DNA from 4 places in the Streptomyces sp. GS7 genome. Region 4 is predicted to be linked to each of the others. Evidence: riboswitches for the same ligand, from Rfam matches in the RefSeq annotation. Region 4 holds a riboswitch; each other region holds the start of a gene.
The links. Region 4 has a riboswitch for magnesium ahead of GR130_RS25730 (NRAMP family divalent metal transporter). Riboswitches for the same ligand answer to the same signal wherever they lie in the genome.
Positions count from the first base shown of each region.

Region 1: another riboswitch for magnesium. It lies ahead of GR130_RS38665 (NRAMP family divalent metal transporter); the one in region 4 lies ahead of GR130_RS25730 (NRAMP family divalent metal transporter).
Region 2: another riboswitch for magnesium. It lies ahead of GR130_RS17345 (NRAMP family divalent metal transporter); the one in region 4 lies ahead of GR130_RS25730 (NRAMP family divalent metal transporter).
Region 3: another riboswitch for magnesium. It lies ahead of GR130_RS28980 (NRAMP family divalent metal transporter); the one in region 4 lies ahead of GR130_RS25730 (NRAMP family divalent metal transporter).

Region 1 is NZ_CP047146.1:8,853,541-8,858,387, reverse strand. Features, by position in the region: gene GR130_RS38680 (cation diffusion facilitator family transporter) at 1-133, opposite strand, end outside; gene GR130_RS38675 (metalloregulator ArsR/SmtB family transcription factor) at 196-552, shown strand; gene GR130_RS38670 (hypothetical protein) at 1,003-1,779, shown strand; M-box (ykoK) riboswitch at 2,100-2,273, shown strand; gene GR130_RS38665 (NRAMP family divalent metal transporter) at 2,570-4,213, shown strand; gene GR130_RS38660 (hypothetical protein) at 4,293-4,628, shown strand; gene GR130_RS38655 (hypothetical protein) at 4,742-4,847, shown strand, end outside.
Region 2 is NZ_CP047146.1:3,939,012-3,943,858, forward strand. Features, by position in the region: gene GR130_RS17330 (sigma-70 family RNA polymerase sigma factor) at 1-465, opposite strand, end outside; gene GR130_RS17335 (hypothetical protein) at 618-1,112, shown strand; gene GR130_RS17340 (mechanosensitive ion channel family protein) at 1,343-1,981, opposite strand; M-box (ykoK) riboswitch at 2,313-2,486, shown strand; gene GR130_RS17345 (NRAMP family divalent metal transporter) at 2,793-4,463, shown strand; gene GR130_RS17350 (hypothetical protein) at 4,660-4,847, opposite strand, start outside.
Region 3 is NZ_CP047146.1:6,668,369-6,673,215, forward strand. Features, by position in the region: gene GR130_RS28975 (VOC family protein) at 155-520, opposite strand; gene GR130_RS28980 (NRAMP family divalent metal transporter) at 700-2,349, opposite strand; M-box (ykoK) riboswitch at 2,647-2,820, opposite strand; gene GR130_RS28985 (LCP family protein) at 3,597-4,847, opposite strand, start outside.
Region 4 is NZ_CP047146.1:5,897,461-5,902,307, forward strand. Features, by position in the region: gene pls (epsilon-poly-L-lysine synthase Pls) at 1-506, opposite strand, end outside; gene GR130_RS25725 (hypothetical protein) at 944-1,717, opposite strand; M-box (ykoK) riboswitch at 1,864-2,037, shown strand; gene GR130_RS25730 (NRAMP family divalent metal transporter) at 2,341-3,996, shown strand; gene GR130_RS25735 (MgtC/SapB family protein) at 4,085-4,816, shown strand.

The sequences.
Region 1 (4,847 bases), 3.0 Mb from region 4:
GATCATGGTTACGGTCGTGGTCGTGCCGGTGGTCACCGTGATCGTGGCGGACGGCGGTGGGGTGCGGGTGGTGGTGCGCACCGTGGCCGTGGTGGTGATCAGGCGACTCGTGGGTGTGGGGGTGCTCGCTCACGCTTGCGCCTTTCGCCGGTGGCGGACTGGACGGCGGGACTGCTGCCACACCATTATGTGCACATGAACGCACGCATGCATCTATCAGGTGCGCATGCCTCGCAACAGCCAGACGACGGCGAGCGCCTGGCTGTGGCCGTGGACGTGCTCGGCCTGCTCGCCGACCGCACCCGCCTGGCCCTGCTGCGGCGGCTCGGCGAGGGAGAAGCCGACGTCACGACGCTGACCGCGGCGACCACGGCGGCGCGGACCTCGGTCAGCCAGCACCTGGCACGGCTGCGACTGGCCGGCCTGGTAGCCACCCGCAAGGAGGGGCGCCGCGTGGTGTACGCCCTGCGGCACGGGCACCTGCGCCGGTTGGTCGACGAGGCGCTGAACGTCGCGGACCATCAGATCGGCCACCTGCCGCCCCACGACTGAGTTCCTGTCGCGACCGCGTCCGCAGCCGAGATTCAGGGTCACACGACACCTCGAAGCCGTCAGGGGCCTTGAACATTTCCACGTCCGTGGATCGCTGCCTGCTGCCCGAACCGCGTCATGAACGCACGCCATGAACGAAGCCACCCGGGGGAAAGCCGCCGATCCGTCCACGGCTGCTGACAGGGCGGCGCTGACCGGGAGGGGCTTCACGTATGGCTGCCTCCGTTCAGTGATGCGGTTCCTTGGAACCGGTCCCTACGCAGGGTTCTTCGGAGCCGGCTTTGGCCTGCATGGAGGACGCCGCCCAGCGCTATGCCCCCTTGCGTATTCACGCAAGGGGGACGTGCGTTCGATAGGCTTTTTGCTGTGGGGAATTCCCTTCGCGCGTGACCGCCGGCACGTCCGGTTCCCGAACCGAGCGGTCACAGGCACGGACAGGAGGGGTGCGGTATGAACCGTCGATTGCACGGCCCCGCCGCTGAATCGTTGACCGTTACGTTCGCCATTCTGGTCCTGCTGGAGACCTTGGCGCTGGCCCTCGCCCCCGCCGGTGTCCGGCCGGTGCTCCTGGGCGTCCTGGCCGGCACCGCCATCGCCGTCCTGCTCTTGATACGGCTCCGCCGTGTGGGTGCCCGCTCCCGGCAGCCGCAGCCGCCCAGCGCAGAGGGCTGGCTCAGCAGCCACGCCCTGGAAAGCTTCCCCATGGACGCCGTCCGCCCGCTTCTGAACCGGCCGAACGCGCCGGACCTCCGCCGCCTCTACGCCGCCTGGACCCTCGCCCTCCTCGACTACGAGGCTCGTGTCATCGCCCGCCACCTCCACCTGCCCATCGCCGTCGTCCGGCTGCTGACCGACGCGACACCCCGACGCGACCGCACCCATCCGACCTTGGCACCACACGGCGGTATTCCCGCGGACGACCCCCGCCTGCCGCCCGTACGCCGCGCCGTACGCCAGGCCGCTCACCGACTCGCCGAAGACGCCCCCGCCCTCACCTCCGCCGGCGCCGAGACGCTACGCGCCGGGCTTGCGGCCCGCGCGGACGCTCTACGCCAGGCCGTGCTCGCCGCGCACCGCGCCGGCATGCGGCACCAGGACATCGCCCACGACGCCCATCTGGACCTGGCCACCATCGACACATGGACAGTCTGGACACCCGTCGCCCCGAGCCCTACGGCAGCGCACCACAGGAAGCGGCACGGAGCGGGCGGCAGACGCACCGGGTGAAGCCGGAGGGCGCTCGACATGCCCCTCGTACGCTGCCGCCCGCGCTACTCGAATGGATGGCCCTCGGTCTGCCCGGTCTGCCCCCCTGCCCGCGACCGGCTCATGGTAGGCAGCCTGCTGTCCGCAGAAGGCATGGGCGACGCCTGGTTCACCTCCGAGACCTCGACGGATTTCCGGTGCAGACCATCGGTCCCGTGCTGCACCGCACCCAGCCGGAACAGCCCCGCGGAAGGTGTCGTACCGGGGAACGGAAAGTCAAGAACGAGTCAAGCAGTTGCGGTAATGCGCAAGTATGAGCCAGACTCTTCGAGGTTTGAAAGAAGGCACCTCGTTCGGTGAGGCGTCTGCACGGACATAGGCCACTGACCCGACGACGTCGAGAGACGCCCAGGTTCAGGACAGATCTCCCCGACTTAAGGGGTGATCCCAAGTGGCTGCCCCCGCAAGGGGATTACGCCGTGCAGTGCCAAAGCTCTGACGAGTTGGGGTGAACCAGTCGTACGGACTGGTCCGCTCCTTGCCGTGTCCGCTCGGCGCCCGCGTGCGCCACGGCCGCAAGGAGGCGAGAGACATGGATAGCAGTTGCAGTAGTCCGGGCCACAGTAGGCCCCGCATCCGTATGTCTTCTCCGACCTCCGGTACGCGGTAACCACCTCCTCTGCGCGCTCCCCCACCCTGCCTAGGCACCCGTACGGCCACCGGCCGTCCCGGGTCGCTGTGCTGCGCGCTCGCAGGGGAGATCGCTGCTGCGTACCCCAACCTCCCCCGCCGGGGGACCCGGGAGGCTTCCATGACCAACCTCACCACCACCCCATCGATTCCCGCGCAGCGCACCGCTGTGCTGGACGACGCGCACGTGGGCGACATCCGTGGCGCGCTCGGCACCATCAAGCAGGACGACAACGGCGAGCGCCGGGGCCTGTCCGCGAAGTTCAAGACTCTGCTGGCGATAGTCGGGCCCGGCCTGATCGTGATGGTCGGCGACAACGACGCCGGCGCCTTCGCCACCTACGGCCAGGCCGGCCAGAACTACAGCACCCAGCTGCTGTGGACCCTGCTCCTGCTCATCCCCGTCCTGTACGTCAACCAGGAGATGGTGCTGCGCCTCGGCGCCGTCACCGGCGTCGGCCACGCCCGCCTCATCCTGGAGCGGTTCGGGAAGTTCTGGGGCGCGTTCAGTGTCATCGACCTGTTCCTGCTCAACGCGCTGACCCTGGTCACCGAGTTCATCGGCATCACGATGGCCGCCGACTATCTGGGCCTGCCGAAGGCCGCCTCGGTGATCCTGGCCGCCGCCATCATCATCGCCTCCGCGTTCACCGGCTCCTTCCGCCGCTTCGAGCGGATCGCCGTCGCCCTGTGCGCCGCCTCGCTGCTCCTGGTCCCCCTCTACTTCATGATCCACCCCAAGACGTCGCAGATGGCGCACGACTTCGTGGTCCCGGTCATCCCCGGCGGATCCGGTGAGCTGGCCACCGTCATGCTGCTGATCATCGGCATCGTGGGCACCACCGTCGCCCCGTGGCAGCTGTTCTTCCAGCAGTCCTACGTCATCGACAAGCGCATCACCCCGCGCTTCATGAAGTACGAGAAGGCCGACCTGTGGATCGGCATCGCCATCGTCGTCATCGGCGCCGCCGCCATGATGGGCCTGGTCGCCGCCGCCTTCGCCGGCACCAAGGGCTTTGGCAACTTCACTGACACCGCGGGCCTGATCACCGGCATCGAGGCCAAGGCCGGCAAGGTCGCCGGCGTCCTCTTCGCGATCGCCCTGCTGGACGCCTCGATCATCGGCGCGTTCGCGGTGTCGCTGTCCACCGCGTACGCCATCGGCGACGTGTTCGGGATGAAGCACTCCCTGCACCGGGGCATCAAGGGCGCGAAGGGCTTCTACGCCGTCTACGCCGGCCTGGTCGCCGCCGCGGCCACCATCGTGCTGATCCCCGGCTCCCCGCTCGGCCTGCTCACCCAGGGCGTGCAGACGCTCGCCGGGGTCCTGCTGCCCTCCGCCTCGGTCTTCCTGCTGCTGCTCTGCAACGACAAGCAGGTCCTCGGCCCCTGGGTGAACGGACCGAAGACCAACGCCTTCACGGCGGCGGTCGTCGGTGTTCTGGTGTCGCTGTCGATCATCCTGACAGCTTCGGTGCTCTTCCCGGACATCAGCTCCAACATGATCCTGGACATCATGGCCGGCTGCGGTGTCGCCGGGGTGCTGGCCGCCGGCTACGCCTTCACCCGCCGGCGCACCGCCACCAAGGAAGACCCCATCGACCGCACCGGCCGCGACAACTGGCGGATGCCGCCACTGGAGACACTGACCCGGCCGGTCATGTCCACCGGCCGCAAGATCGGCATGGGCGCCCTGCGCACCTACCTGCTGATCGCGATGGTCCTGGTCGTCATCAAGATCGTCCAGGTCGCCCTCGGCAACTGACCACTCCCTCCCGGGTGGTGGCGGGACCTCCCCGCCCGCCGCCACCCCACCAACCCCTCACGGAGAAGGGAGGCCACCGATGCGCCTTCTCCCGCACCTCACCAAACTCACCGCACCGGCCCGCCGGCACCGCCACGCCACCGACAACCGGACCGCTCCGCAGCCCACCGGCCATGTCTGTCCGCGCGTGCAGCTGGCCCTGTATGACGGCGCTGAGTGGGACTACCTGCTCGACGGACCCAGCACCTGCCCCGGGCCCCGGGGCCCGCACGTCACGTACGAGCCACGCGTGCACCTGGCTTACGTCCTCGCCCGGCAGGGTCACGACGCCCACTGGCTCGCCCGCTTCACCGACCTGCCACTGCCCGCGGCCGAGCGCATCGCCGAAGCCGCCACCCTGGCCGTCCACGCCTGACTCGGCCCTAGCGCCGCGCGGGCGCTGAAGCCCGCACACCACTGAATCGTTCGCCCGCCCTCGGCCACGCCTGCCCGCCGCCGACCGCGCCGCTCAACGGAGGTGACTCCCGCATGTCCGTCTTCACCGCAGTCCACATCCACCGCCCCGCCATCCACCGCCCCTCCGCCCGAAGCCGGAACACCGGCCGCGCCCTCCTCGGCCTGGTCGCCACAGTGG
Region 2 (4,847 bases), 2.0 Mb from region 4:
GTGTTCGGGATCGGTGAGGGTGTAGCCGGGGGCGGGCGGTTCTTCGTCGTCCTCGGTGGCCACGACGCGGAGTTGCCGGTGGAGTGCGGTGACGGTGGCCGGTGAGATCCCGAGGGCGGCGGCGGCCAGGTTCAGACTGTCGGCGTGCTCGTCGAGGGCGCGGCGCAGGGCGACGGTACGGCCGACGAGGTCAGCGGGCAGGACAGCGGGAAATTCCTGTTGGGAGATGGCGCGCTGGATCTCCTTGCGTACCCAGGTGCGCGCATACGCGGCGAAGGGCACGGCGCGCTCGGGATCGAAACGGGCCGCGGCGATCAGCAGCCCGAGGACGCCGGCCTGCCGCAGGTCTGCCCGGTCGATGTGCCAGGTGCGGTAGCGGGCGGCCTCCCGTTCGACGAGGTGGCCGTGTTCCATGACGAGGCCATCCCGCTGAAGGGCATCAGGTTCGGCGTGATGGCTGCTCACCGCGGCGATCTCCTGGGTCGGTGTCGGTCTGCCGGTATGTGGATACCGGGACAGGCGCCGGACGCGAGGTTCGCACCGTCGCCGGTTGCCGGTATCAACTCCGACGACGGAGCAACGCCGAACCGAGCAACGCCGATCTGGAAGGACCGCGCATGTCCGACGCCAGCAATGCCCCCTGGAAGGCAATCAAGATCGTCCCCTATGGGGCGGTTCTGTACGTGCCGGAGGATTGGGAGGCGCTGCCTCCCGTTCCGGCCAACGGGCCGGAGATCCTGCGGGCCACGGGCGGCCCAGGCCGGAACCTCATCGTCTTCAAGCTGTCTGCCAACGGCCTGACCGCGGCCGGCGTCGCCGACAAGGCTCAGGAAAGGCTCGCAGCCCATGGCTACGAAGACTTCACCCGCACTGAGGTCCGGTTCGCCGGACAAGCGGGAGTGGCACTGGACTTCGTCACCGGCGTCACCGGCGTCACCGGCGTCACCGGCGTCACCAGCGGCACCGGCGGCGCAACGGTCAGCCGCCGGACGCGTGAGTACTTCGCGGTGCGGGGGAACGCCGCCTTCGTGCTCGGCATGGGAAGCGCGACGTGGGAGGAGCACCTGCCGCTGATCGAGCGGATCGCCGACAGGTTCGAACTCGCTGAGTGATCCGTCCCCGCCGCTGGGCGCCGCGCCAGCGCTTGGACTCGTACCAGCACGTGGGCTCCGTACCCCAGTGCTTCGCGGTCCTTCACCGCCTCCTCCAGGCTTCGGCGCCCGCCCGACTTCGAAGCCGGAGGCTCGGTGCACGCCGATCCGGACACCCTCGCGACCGCGCTGTTCGTGACGGTGATGACCAGCGCGGATACAACAAACGGCTGCGGCGCGCGGCGGACCTGCTAGACCGCGGACCGTTCCTGGAGTGCCTTCCCAGTCGTGGGAGCCTCGCGGCCGGGGCGGCCGATGGCTGCCCCGAGGACGGCGTTGTTGGGCAGGAGCGTCTTGCCGTCGTCCGTGTGGAGTTCGACGAACAGCAGGGTCATGTCTGTTACCTCGCCCTCGATCCGGCCGCCCAGCGGACCTGACTGGATGGTGATCCGCTCGCCGATCGTGAACGGGTGCGCGACCAGCAGGACCAGTCCGGCGAAGATGTTGCCGAGCACCGGCTGGGCGGCGATGCCCAGGATCACGCCGGTCAGCGCACCACCCAGCAGCAGCTTGCCCCACGGCACCCGGACCAGGCTGAGTGCGCCCAGGATCACCAGCGCGTATCCGGACAGCAGGCAGATCACCCGCAACGCGGCGGAGCGGTTGTCGCTGATCCGCCCGGTCAGCAGTTTCACCAGATCGTCCGTGGCTCCGCGCACGGCGATCAGCGCGCCTACGAGGAAGACTCCGGCGCTGATGCCGGCGATCACCCGGGAGCCCAGTGACTGGTGGCTGTCCGGGCTCCCCAGGAGTCCGCCGAAGTTGAGCGACACGACGAGCCCGCCGAGAGCGAGCGATGTGGTGATGACGGCCCGCCTGGTCCGGATCACTCCTCGCCAGTGCAACCGGTGCCCGACGGCGGTGCCGCCCGCGGCGTTGTGCGCATGACCCACTGCTGTGCCCCCGTGTTCGATTCCGTGGTGTGGGTGTCGCGGAGCAGACTACCCATGCCCGCGGGGCCGGGATTCCCGCCCTGCTGCTGGTAGGGCGTTTGGTCTGGCGCTGGTGGAGGGGGTGCGAGCCGGGTCGGGGGGAGGCGTTGCGTCGACGTGGTCCGGGTGCGACGGCCTCTGCGGGCGGTCACCCGGCGATGAGGTCCTCCACCGGATGCTCGATTGCTCGGTTGCGCAATTGGTGGGCTATGCTCCTGGAGGTTTGAAGAAGGCACCTCGTTCGGTGAGGCGTCTGCGCGGACACAGGCCACTGACCCCACGACGTCGAGAGACGCCCAGGGTCAGGACAGGTCTCCCCGGCCCAAGGGGTGACCCCAAGTGGCTTCCCCGGCAAGGGGATTACGCCGTGCAGTGCCAAAGCTCTGACGAGTTGGGGTGAACCGGTCACGAGGCCGGTCTGCTCTTTGCCGAGTCGTATGGCGCCATGGTGGCGCCCCGGCCGGGGGGAGGCGAGAGACATGGACTGCGGTTGTAGTAGTCCGGGCCACAGTCGGCCCCGCATCCGATCGACCTCGCCCGTCTCCGGCATGCCGTAGCGACACTTCTCACGCACCATCACCCACACGCGCTCGCCCAGCCCCATGCGGCCCTGTGCCGCTGCGGGCGGGTGGGCCGCGCCCCGGTGCGGCAAGTGGCCGCCGCATGCCCCCGATCGCCTCCCCTTGCCGGGGGAGGCGGGAGGCCCGTCATGACCACAGAACTGACCACCGAACCGTCCGCCGAACCGACCACCACGGCCCCTGCTGCGGCATCGCGCACGGCGGTGCTCGACGACGCCCATGTCGGCGACATCCGTGGCGCGCTGGGCACCATCAAATTGGACGACACCGCGCCCCGCCAAGGGCTGTCCGCCAAGCTCAAGACCCTGCTCGCGATAGTCGGGCCCGGCCTGATCGTGATGGTCGGTGACAACGACGCGGGCGCGTTTTCCACGTACGGGCAGGCCGGCCAGAACTACGGCACGATTCTGTTGTGGACGCTTCTGCTGTTGGTGCCGGTGCTGTACGTGAACCAGGAGATGGTCCTGCGCCTCGGCGCCGTCACCGGCGTCGGCCACGCCCGCCTCATCCTCGAACGCTTCGGGAAGTTCTGGGGCGCGTTCTCCGTCATCGACCTGTTCCTGCTCAACGCCCTCACCCTGGTCACGGAGTTCATCGGGATCACCCTCGCGGCCGGCTACCTGGGGCTGCCCAAGGCCGGTTCGGTGATCCTGGCCGCCGTGGTCATCGTCTCCGCCGCCTTCACCGGCTCCTTCCGCCGGTTCGAGCGGGTGGCCATCTTCCTGTGCGCGGGGTCACTGCTGCTCATCCCGCTGTACTTCATGATCCACCCCAAGTCCTCGCAGATGGCCCACGACTTCGTCGTACCCACCATGCCCGGCGGATCGGGTCAGCTGGCCACCGTCATGCTGCTGATCATCGGCATCGTCGGCACCACCGTCGCCCCCTGGCAGCTGTTCTTCCAGCAGTCCTACGTCATCGACAAGCGCATCACCCCCCGCTTCATGCGCTACGAGAAGGCCGACCTGTGGATCGGCATCGCCATCGTCGTCATCGGCGCCGCCGCCATCATGGGCTTCACCGCCACCGCCTTCACCGCAACCAAGGGCTTCGGCAACTTCACCGACGCGGCAGGCGTCGCCACCGGCCTCGAAGCCCACGCCGGCAAACTCGCCGGCATCCTCTTCGCCATCGCCCTCCTCGACGCCTCCATCATCGGCGCCTTCGCCGTCTCCCTCTCCACCGCCTACGCCATCGGCGACGTCTTCGGCATCAAGCACTCCCTCCACCGCGGCGTCAAGGGCGCCAAGGGCTTCTACGCCATCTACGCCGGAGTGGTGGCCGTGGCCGCCGTGATCGTGCTGATCCCCGGCTCCCCGCTCGGTCTGCTCACCCAGGGCGTGCAGACCCTGGCCGGTGTCCTGCTGCCGTCCGCCTCCGTCTTCCTGCTGCTGCTGTGCAACGACAAGGCCGTCCTGGGCCCCTGGGTCAACGGCCCGAAGACCAACGCCTTCACCACGGCGGTGGTCGGCGTCCTGGTCACCTTGTCCATCATCCTGACCGCCTCCGTCCTCTTCCCCGACATCAGCTCCCAGACGATCATCGACATCATGGCCGCCTGCGGCGTCCTGGGCGTCCTGGCCGCCGGGTACTCCTTCACCCGCCGCCGCACCGCGACCAACGAAGACCCCATCGACCGCACCGGCCGCGACGCCTGGCGGATGCCACCACTGGACACCCTCACCAAGCCCACCCTGTCCACCACCCGCAAAATCGGCATGGGCGCCCTGCGCACCTACCTGCTCATCGCGATGATCCTGGTCGTCATCAAGATCGTCCAGGTCGCCCTCGGGCAGTGAACGCCGTGCGCCCGGGGCGAGTTGACCCGCCCCGGGCGCACGCCCGCTGCCCACCCGCGCCCGGAGGGGAGGAACGGACGCGGGTGGAGGGGAGACTCCGGCACCGGACCCAGATGATGGGAATCCGGAGCAGAGTCCTCAGGGGTTGGTTTCAGTCGGGTTCCGGGCGTCGAAACACCCTGTCAGCGTGGGTTGTTCAACTCATCTGTGATCGCCTGCGTTTGGCGCGCAGTACTACGATCGCGCCGCCGGCCAGCATGGCTGCTGCCGCGCCTGAGCCGCCGAGGAGCAGGGGAGTCGGGGGCTCAGAAGACGCCAGGCCGTACCCGCCGGCCAGTCCCTTGCGGTCGTATGCGGACCCCGGCAGCTTGTCCGCATAGCGGT
Region 3 (4,847 bases), 770 kb from region 4:
GGTGCATAGGGTCGGTTGGCGGCTACGGCCGTCGGGGCGGCGTCGGCCGGGCAGGGTTCGTCGTGGCGGCGGAAACCAGGGCTGATGTCGATGGGGCCGAGCGCCGCGGACCGGCATCCGGCGCTGGCCGGTCCGCGGGCTGAAGGAGGGCCGGTCAGTCGGTGGGGGTGAGGAATTCCAGGCGGTTGCCGGCCGGGTCCAGGCTGTAGAAGCGGCGCTCTCCGGGGTGTTTGTCGTCCCAGACGACGGGCGCGCGGTGGCTTCTGAGGCGGTCGGCGAGGGCGTCGATGTCCCGCACGCGCAGTGCGGGGTGGGTGCGGGTGCCGGGTCCGGGGGTCTCGATGCCGAGATGGAGTTGGGCGCTGCCGTGTTCGCCGGTGAGCCAGCAGCCGCCGCGGACCGCGAGCACCGGCGGCCCGGTGACTTCCCGCATGCCGAGTAGTTCGGCGTAGAAGGTGCGCAGCGTCGCCCCGCATCCGGCGGGGGCGGTGAGCCGTATGTCGTCGAGCGTGACAAACATGGGGGTCACTTCCAAAAGGCTTTGAACAGCTGGAGTTGAGGTGTCAGGCGCCGGTGTGCCGGCCGGCCTCAAGGTGGCGGCAGACGGCGTCGCCGGTCACGGTGTGCCGGTGGGCGTGCGGGAATCGGGGCTGGCGGTGCCCTCCCGGGGCGGGGCAACCCGCCCCGGGAGGAGGGTCGTTACTGCCCGAGGGCGACCTGGACGATCTTGATGACGACCAGGATCATCGCGATGAGCAGGTAGGTGCGCAGGGCGCCCATGCCGATTTTGCGGGTGGTGGACAGGGTGGGCTTGGTGAGGGTGTCCAGTGGTGGCATCCGCCAGGCGTCGCGGCCGGTGCGGTCGATGGGGTCTTCGTTGGTCGCGGTGCGGCGGCGGGTGAAGGAGTACCCGGCGGCCAGGACGCCCAGGACGCCGCAGGCGGCCATGATGTCGATGATCGTCTGGGAGCTGATGTCGGGGAAGAGGACGGAGGCGGTCAGGATGATGGACAAGGTGACCAGGACGCCGACCACCGCCGTGGTGAAGGCGTTGGTCTTCGGGCCGTTGACCCAGGGGCCCAGGACGGCCTTGTCGTTGCACAGCAGCAGCAGGAAGACGGAGGCGGACGGCAGCAGGACACCGGCCAGGGTCTGCACGCCCTGGGTGAGCAGACCGAGCGGGGAGCCGGGGATCAGCACGATCACGGCGGCCACGGCCACCACTCCGGCGTAGATGGCGTAGAAGCCCTTGGCGCCCTTGACGCCGCGGTGGAGGGAGTGCTTGATGCCGAAGACGTCGCCGATGGCGTAGGCGGTGGAGAGGGAGACGGCGAAGGCGCCGATGATGGAGGCGTCGAGGAGGGCGATGGCGAAGAGGATGCCGGCGAGTTTGCCGGCGTGGGCTTCGAGGCCGGTGGCGACGCCTGCCGCGTCGGTGAAGTTGCCGAAGCCCTTGGTTGCGGTGAAGGCGGTGGCGGTGAAGCCCATGATGGCGGCGGCGCCGATGACGACGATGGCGATGCCGATCCACAGGTCGGCCTTCTCGTAGCGCATGAAGCGGGGGGTGATGCGCTTGTCGATGACGTAGGACTGCTGGAAGAACAGCTGCCAGGGGGCGACGGTGGTGCCGACGATGCCGATGATCAGCAGCATGACGGTGGCCAGCTGACCCGATCCGCCGGGCATGGTGGGTACGACGAAGTCGTGGGCCATCTGCGAGGACTTGGGGTGGATCATGAAGTACAGCGGGATGAGCAGCAGTGACCCCGCGCACAGGAAGATGGCCACCCGCTCGAACCGGCGGAAGGAGCCGGTGAAGGCGGCGGAGACGATGACCACGGCGGCCAGGATCACCGAACCGGCCTTGGGCAGCCCCAGGTAGCCGGCCGCGAGGGTGATCCCGATGAACTCCGTGACCAGGGTGAGGGCGTTGAGCAGGAACAGGTCGATGACGGAGAACGCGCCCCAGAACTTCCCGAACCGCTCCAGGATGAGGCGGGCGTGCCCCACGCCGGTGACGGCGCCGAGCCGCAGCACCATCTCCTGGTTCACATACAGCACCGGCACCAACAGCAGAAGCGTCCACAACAGACTCGTGCCGTAGTTCTGCCCGGCCTGCCCGTACGTGGAAAACGCGCCCGCGTCGTTGTCACCGACCATCACGATCAGGCCGGGCCCGACTATCGCGAGCAGGGTCTTGAGCTTGGCGGACAGCCCTTGGCGGGGCGCGGTGTCGTCCACCCTGATGGTGCCCAGCGCGCCACGGATGTCGCCGACATGGGCGTCGTCGAGCACCGCCGTGCGCTGCGACGGAGTCGACGGTGTGGCGGTGGTGGTGAGGTTGGTCATGAGAGCCTCCCGGGTCCCCCGGCGGGGGAGGTTGGGGGTACGCAGCAGCAATCCCCCCTGCGAGCGCGCAGCGCAGCGACCCGGGACGGCCGGTGGCCGTACGGGTGCCAAGGCAGGTGGGGGAAGGCGCAGGGAAGGTGGTTACCGCGTACCGGAGGTCGGAGATGACATACGGATACGGGGCCAACTGTGGCCCGGACTACTGCAGTTGCCGTCCATGTCTCTCGCCTCCTTCTGGCCGGGGCGCACGCGGACGCCGAGCGGACACAGCAAAGAGCGCACCAGTCCCTGATGACCGGCTCACCCCAACTCGTCAGAGCTTTGGCACTCCACGGCGTAATCCCCTTGCCGGGGAAGCCACTTGGGGTCACCCCTTAGGCCGGGGAGACCTGTCCTGAACCTGGGCGTCTCTCGACGTCGTGGGGTCAGTGGCCTGTGTCCGTGAAGACGCCTCACCGAACGAGGTGCTTCCATTCGTTCAAACGGCGAAAACTCTACCCGCACACTTGCGGGGTTACGCAAGCGCTTGGCTCAGTCTTGACCAAGCCTCGGCGAGTGCAGCGGCCCATGGACATGCGGCACCAGCGCCAGGGCACCGTTTCGCCCCTTTTTGCCACATGGTTCCACAGGGGCACGCGAACCGCTTCACGCGCCGGGAAAGCCATCAACGAGCCTGCGGCGAAAGCCTCGCGGGCACCGGGCACTGGCGCCTTGCTTCGTCGCCCCGCAAGCCGGCGCCTATGTGCCCAACCCCCAGAAGGGGCGAAACGGTTCGCGGATCGAGGGCAGTCAAGCTCACGTCAATGCGTGGCGTTCATGCGCACACGGCCTCCGGCTCCCAGGGCCGGAACCGTCCTGACGCCACCTGTCATCCGGAGCCCTGACCGAGCCGGTCACCACGCTGCCGACACCACGAGACCACGACACCACTACGGAGGTGCCGCCACGCCCTTCCCGTCCCCCCTGCTGCCGGCACGCGCCGAGCGGATCACCGACCGCACCCCGCCCGCTGCCGCCGATCCCGTCGTCCTCGCGACCGTGCACGCGGTCTGCGACCAGGACGCCGAAGCGCGTGTCCGAGACCGGCTCGCGCAGGCACTCGGCGCCCACGGCATCGGACCCCACGCCCTCCGCACCCGTCCGGCGAGTCCCGAACCCGTGCTCGTGGAAGCCGACTTCACGACCGAGGGGGCGGTCAAGAACGCACCATCGCACTCGACATCGCACCGCTCGGCATCGAACGAGGGTCAGTTGACGCAGGGGACGCCCCCGGCCGTCACCGCGTTCTTCTCGTAGTCGTCGTCCGACGGATCCGACGACGAAGTCGACGCCGAACTCCGGTCGGGGCTCGTGGCGGACGAGGCGGATGTCGCACCGGTGAAGTCCTGGCCGAGTGTGACCCGGACGTGGCCGGCCTGGATCTGCGCGTCGGGCGCCGGCGCTGCGGTCACACCGAGCTTCGTCGCGATCTGCCGGGCCGCGGCCTGGGCACCCTGCCCGTACGTGACCGTGACGTGCGACTGCGGCGCGGTGTTGGATGCCTGGCCCTCCGTGTAGCCCAGCGCCTTGAGGGCCTTGAGTTCCTCGGAGGCGGCACCCGTCTTGCCTGAGCCGTTGAAGACGTCGACGGTGGCGGGTGCGGCCTTCGCGGAGGACTGGGAGTCCGACGCACCGCCCTTCGCGCCGGGCGACGCCGCCGGGCCCTCGTGGAACGCGTCCTGCACCAGTCGGCGCATCTGCTCCACGTCCACGATCTGCACCTGTTCGTTGTTCTGCATCGCGGAATGCCCGGCCGGAAGGGTGTGGAAGACGACGTTCCCACCGGTGAGGTTGGTGGCCTGCTGGGCGAAGTCGATCGGATTGAGCTTGCTGTCGATGACCAGGTCCTTCTTCATCACGCCGTAGAGACCCTGCATCTTGCCCAGGTCCGTGAAGACGCCCTGGGTCTTGAGCTTGTGGGTGATCGACGAGATGAACGCCTGCTGGCGGTGGGTGCGGTCGATGTCGTTGTTGGGCAACCCGTGCCGCTGGCGGACGAAGGCCAGGGCCTGCTTGGCGTTGAGCTGCTGCGGTCCGGCGGGGAAGTCGGCGCCTGAGTACCGGTCCTTCACCGGGTGCTTGAGGCAGACGTCGATCGGCTTGAGCTGGTCAGCGATGTCGTAGAAGCCGATCAGGTTGACCTCGGCGAAGTGGTCGATCGGGACGCCGAGGAGGTTCTGCACGGTGGCCAGCGTCGCCGCCCGCCCCGCCTCCCGGCTGTCCGCCTCCAGCTTGGCGCCCTTCTCCCCCTGTGCGGACAGCTTCTCCCGGCGCCCCTCGTAGGCGTTGCCGTACGCCTCCTTGATCTTGTGGTGCCCCTGGAGCGAGCCGTCGCCGTTGTGGGTCTCGACGAAGGAGTCGCGCGGAATGGAGAACGCCTGCACCTTGCCGCCGTCGGCGGGTATGTGCAGCAGGATCAGGGTGTTGGTGTTGTAGAACCCCTCGTCGCTGTTTCCGGC
Region 4 (4,847 bases):
CCGGTCGAACCCGACGTGAAGATGATCCAGGCGTCGTCCTCGGGACCGGGGAGCCGCTGCGCTCCCAGGGGCCGGGCCAGGCCCGGCGGCTGGGGGTTCGGTCCGAGGACACCGCAGACGGCGGCCTCCCGGAAGACGGTGGCGGCCCGCTCGTCCGGGTCGTCGGCGTCGACGGGTACGTAGGCGGCGCCGCTGCGCAGGATGGCGAGGATCGACAGGTACAGCTCCGCGGTACCGGACGGCACCCGGACTCCCACGCGGTCGCCGGGGCCGATCCCGTAATCCCTGAGCTGCCGTGCGCGGCGTTCGGTCTCGATACACAGGTCGCGGTAGGTGATCACCTCGGAGCCCGTGTCCAAGGCGGTCGCCTGGGGGTGTGCGGCGGCGGTTGCGTCAAGCACGTCGAGCAGGGTCCGCGGGTGCGGGGTGGTGGCCGTGCGGTATACGGCCCGGTCGGGCAGGTGCTCTGGTTGCTCGAAGGATGATTCGAGAAGGGGCGACGACATCGATATGCCTCTGTTGTTCGGTGCCGGTGGGTGAAAGACCCTCGGACGTTCGCCCCTACAGATGCCGCTGACCAGGCGCGAGGTTCGCGTGCCGGACCAGAAATCCGCAAATCGAACATGTTGTGAACACGCCCGCCCGCCGCTTCGGCAGGCGGCACCGCGTGACAGCCCCTTACCCCTGACCGCCGCGTTAGGAAAAATTGACTTGCTACGGGGGTTGTTTTCGGGCCGTGACGACCCATCAGTACAAAATCGCAGGTCAGGGGCGCGCTGGCGATCGGTTACGGCCTCACCGGTCAAGCCTTGGCCAATAGATTGCGCAACCGCGCAATTATTCATTGAGTTCTCATGGCCGCCTCATGAACCTGTCACCACGACGCCATACCCTCGAAACGCCGCAGTCACACCTCCGTCCGCCAAATCTCTGCGGACCCCGGCTACTTGAAGATGTTCACGGCGCGGGCCACGACCAGGACGACGGTCAGCAGCGAGACCGCCGACTGCAGCAGCATCAGCATCTTGGCCCAGCGGGTGAGCGGCATCACGTCGGTCGGGCTGAAGGCGGTGGCGTTGGTGAAGGAAAGGTAGAGGTAGTCAGGGAACTGCGGTTCCCAGTGCTCCGGCGCCAGCTCCGGTGTCTGCATCTGCGGGAAGAGGAAGTCGGGATAGGTCCGCTCGGCGTGTATCCGCGCGACCGGGCCGCCGCGGTCCCACTCCCAGTACCAGAGCGCGAAGACGATCACGTTCGTCAGCCAGATACTGCCGCCGGTCGCCAGCAGCGGACCCGCGTCACTGCCCTCGGTCCCGCGCACCAGACCGATCACCAGATGCACCGCGGACCAGCCGTTCGCCGCGCTGATCATCGCGATCAGCACCAGCCCGGCCCACCGGTAGAGCGTCGAGCCCCGTTCGATCCGGTACGGGTTGGCCGCGACCAGCGCGATCAGCAGCGCGGTCTCCAGGGTCGGCAGCAGCCACTCCGGATGGATCGCCAGCCGCTCCGGCAGCGTGAACTGCAACGCCACCGCCGCCAGCACCGCCAGTGTCGAGGGCCAGCGCGGTTCGCCCTTGGTCACCCGCCGCCAGGCGGGCAGCAGCCGGCGGCCCGCCTCCTCTATGCCCGTGACGGCGGGCGCCAGCAGCGCCTCGATACGGGCCAGCCGCTCGGAGTCGACGTTGCCCGGTCGGCCGGGCTCGGGGTGGTGGGACATGCGGCTCATGCTCGCCGCCGGCCGCGGGGGGTGTCCAGCACCCGAACTGTGGGGGAGCCCACTACCGACCGCCGGGTTAAGAGTCAGTCAACAGGTTGCGTTGCCGCGCAAGTGTGGGTCTACACTCGTACAGGTTTGAAGCGAAGAGGTCACCTCGTTCGGTGAGGCGTCTTCACGGACACAGGCCACTGATCCCACCCGTCGAGAGACGCTCCGGATCAGGACAGGTCTCCCCGGCCCAAGGGGTGACCCCAAGTGGCTGCCCTCGCGAAGGGGATTACGCCGTGGAGTGCCAAAGCTCTGACGAGTTGGGGTGAGCCAGTCGACGGAGACTGGTCCGCTCCTTGCCGAGTCGACGACGGCGCACCAGGCGCCCCGGCCGGAAGGAGGCGAGAGACATGGATTGCAGTTGCAGTAGTCCGGGCCATCATCGGCCCGCCGTCCGCCTGTCCTCGCACTCTTCCGGCACGCGGTAACCACCTCCCCTGCGCGGCTTCCCCGCCGTGTCACGCCCCGTATGGCCAGGCGCCATCACGGGTTGCCGTGCTGCGCTCCCGCGCAGGGGGGATGACTGCCGCGTGCCCCCAATACCTCTCCCTCCGGGGGGACTTGGGAGGTACGCCATGACCCACACGACCGTCCGCACCGCGGTCCCGACCCAGCGCCCCACCGCCGTTCTCGATGACGCACACGTAGGCGACATCCGCGGTGCACTGGGCACCATCAAGCTCGACGACACCGCACCCCGCACCGGCCTGTCAGCCAAGCTCAAGACCCTCCTGGCCATCGTCGGCCCCGGCCTGATCGTCATGGTCGGCGACAACGACGCCGGCGCCTTCGCCACCTACGGCCAAGCCGGCCAGAACTACAGCACCCACCTGCTGTGGACCCTCCTCCTGCTCATCCCCGTCCTCTACGTCAACCAGGAAATGGTCCTGCGCCTCGGCGCCGTCACCGGCGTCGGCCACGCCCGCCTCATCCTCGAACGCTTCGGCAAATTCTGGGGCGCCTTCTCCGTCATCGACCTCTTCCTCCTCAACGCCCTCACCCTGGTCACCGAGTTCATCGGCATCACCCTCGCCGCCGGCTACCTGGGGCTGCCCAAGGCCGGTTCGGTGATCCTGGCCGCCGTGGTCATCGTCTCCGCCGCCTTCACCGGCTCCTTCCGCCGGTTCGAGCGCGTGGCCATCTTCCTGTGCGCGGGGTCACTGCTGCTCATCCCGCTGTACTTCATGATCCACCCCAAGACCTCGCAGATGGCACACGACTTCGTCGTACCCACCATGCCCGGCGGATCGGGTCAGCTGGCCACCGTCATGCTGCTGATCATCGGCATCGTCGGCACCACCGTCGCCCCCTGGCAGCTGTTCTTCCAGCAGTCCTACGTCATCGACAAGCGCATCACCCCCCGCTTCATGCGCTACGAGAAGGCCGACCTGTGGATCGGCATCGCCATCGTCGTCATCGGCGCCGCCGCCATCATGGGCTTCACCGCCACCGCCTTCACCGCAACCAAAGGCTTCGGCAACTTCACCGACGCGGCAGGCATCGCCACCGGCCTCGAAGCCCACGCCGGCAAACTCGCCGGCATCCTCTTCGCCATCGCCCTCCTCGACGCCTCCATCATCGGCGCCTTCGCCGTCTCCCTCTCCACCGCCTACGCCATCGGCGACGTCTTCGGCATCAAGCACTCCCTCCACCGCGGCATCAAAGGCGCCAAGGGCTTCTACGCCATCTACGCCGGAGTGGTGGCCGTCGCCGCCACCATCGTCCTGATCCCCGGCTCCCCCCTCGGCCTGCTCACCGAAGGCGTCCAGACCCTCGCCGGCGTCCTCCTCCCCTCCGCCACCGTCTTCCTCCTCCTGCTCTGCAACGACCGCACCGTCCTCGGCCCCTGGACCAACGGCCCCAAAACCAACGCCTTCACCGCCACCGTCGTCGGCGTCCTCGTCACCCTCTCCATCATCCTGACCGCCTCCGTCCTCTTCCCGGACATCAGCGCCACCACCATCCTCGACATCATGGCCGCCTGCGGCATCGCCGGAGTCCTCGCGATCGGCTACGCGGAGGTCCGCCGCCGGAACAAGGGCTGGGCCCTCAGCGGCCGGCCGATCGACCGCAGCGGCAAGGACGACTGGCGGATGCCGCCGCTGGAGACCCTGCCGAAGCCGATCTTCTCCACCGGCCGCAAGATCGGCATGGGTGCCCTGCGGACGTATCTGCTCATCGCGATGGCCCTGGTCGTCCTCAAGATCGTCGAGGTCGCGCTGCACCAGTAGGGCGCCCAACGCCCGCTCCCCCGCTCCCTGTCCAGGAGCAACCGTCCTGTCCCGCACTCGTGGTCCCGGCCACCGAAGGAGGTGCACCATGCACACCCTCACCATCATCGACTTCCTGATCCGGCTCGCCACCGGCGTCGCCTGTGGAGCGCTGATCGGCGTCGAGCGCCAATGGCGTGCCCGGATGGCGGGGCTGCGCACCAACGCCCTGGTGGCCGCGGGCGCGACCCTCTTCGTCCTCTACAGCACGGCCGTCGGCGACTCGGGCAGCCCAACCCGGGTGGCGTCCTACGTCGTCTCCGGTATCGGCTTCCTCGGCGGCGGGGTGATCCTGCGCGACGGGGCCGGAGTGCGCGGGCTCAACACCGCGGCCACGCTGTGGTGTTCCGCGGCGGTCGGCGTGCTCGCCGCCTCCGGCCGGCTGGCGCTCGCCGTCCTGGGCACCGTCGCGGTCCTGGCCGTACACCTCGTACTGCGCCCGGCCGGGCGGCTGTTGGACCGGGCCCCGGCCTCCGGGTCCGACCCGGACGCGGCCGTCCACGCCACTGTCCACGTGGTCTGCGAGCGCCGCGCCGAGACGCACATCCGCGCCCTCCTGCTCCAGGCACTGACCGCCTCCGGGCTGACCCCCACGGGCCTCCGGGCCCGGCGCGAGTCCGAGGACACCACCGGCTTCCGCGCCGCGGTCACCGTCTCCGGCGACATCGCCCAGGCCCTGGAGCAGGTCATCACCCGCCTCTCGCTGGAGCCCGGCGTACGGGACCTGCACTGGCACCTCAGCGACGGCGAAGTCACCGCGGAGCAGCGGGTACTGGCCTGAGCAATCCGGGGATCCGCCGCGGCCCGGCCCT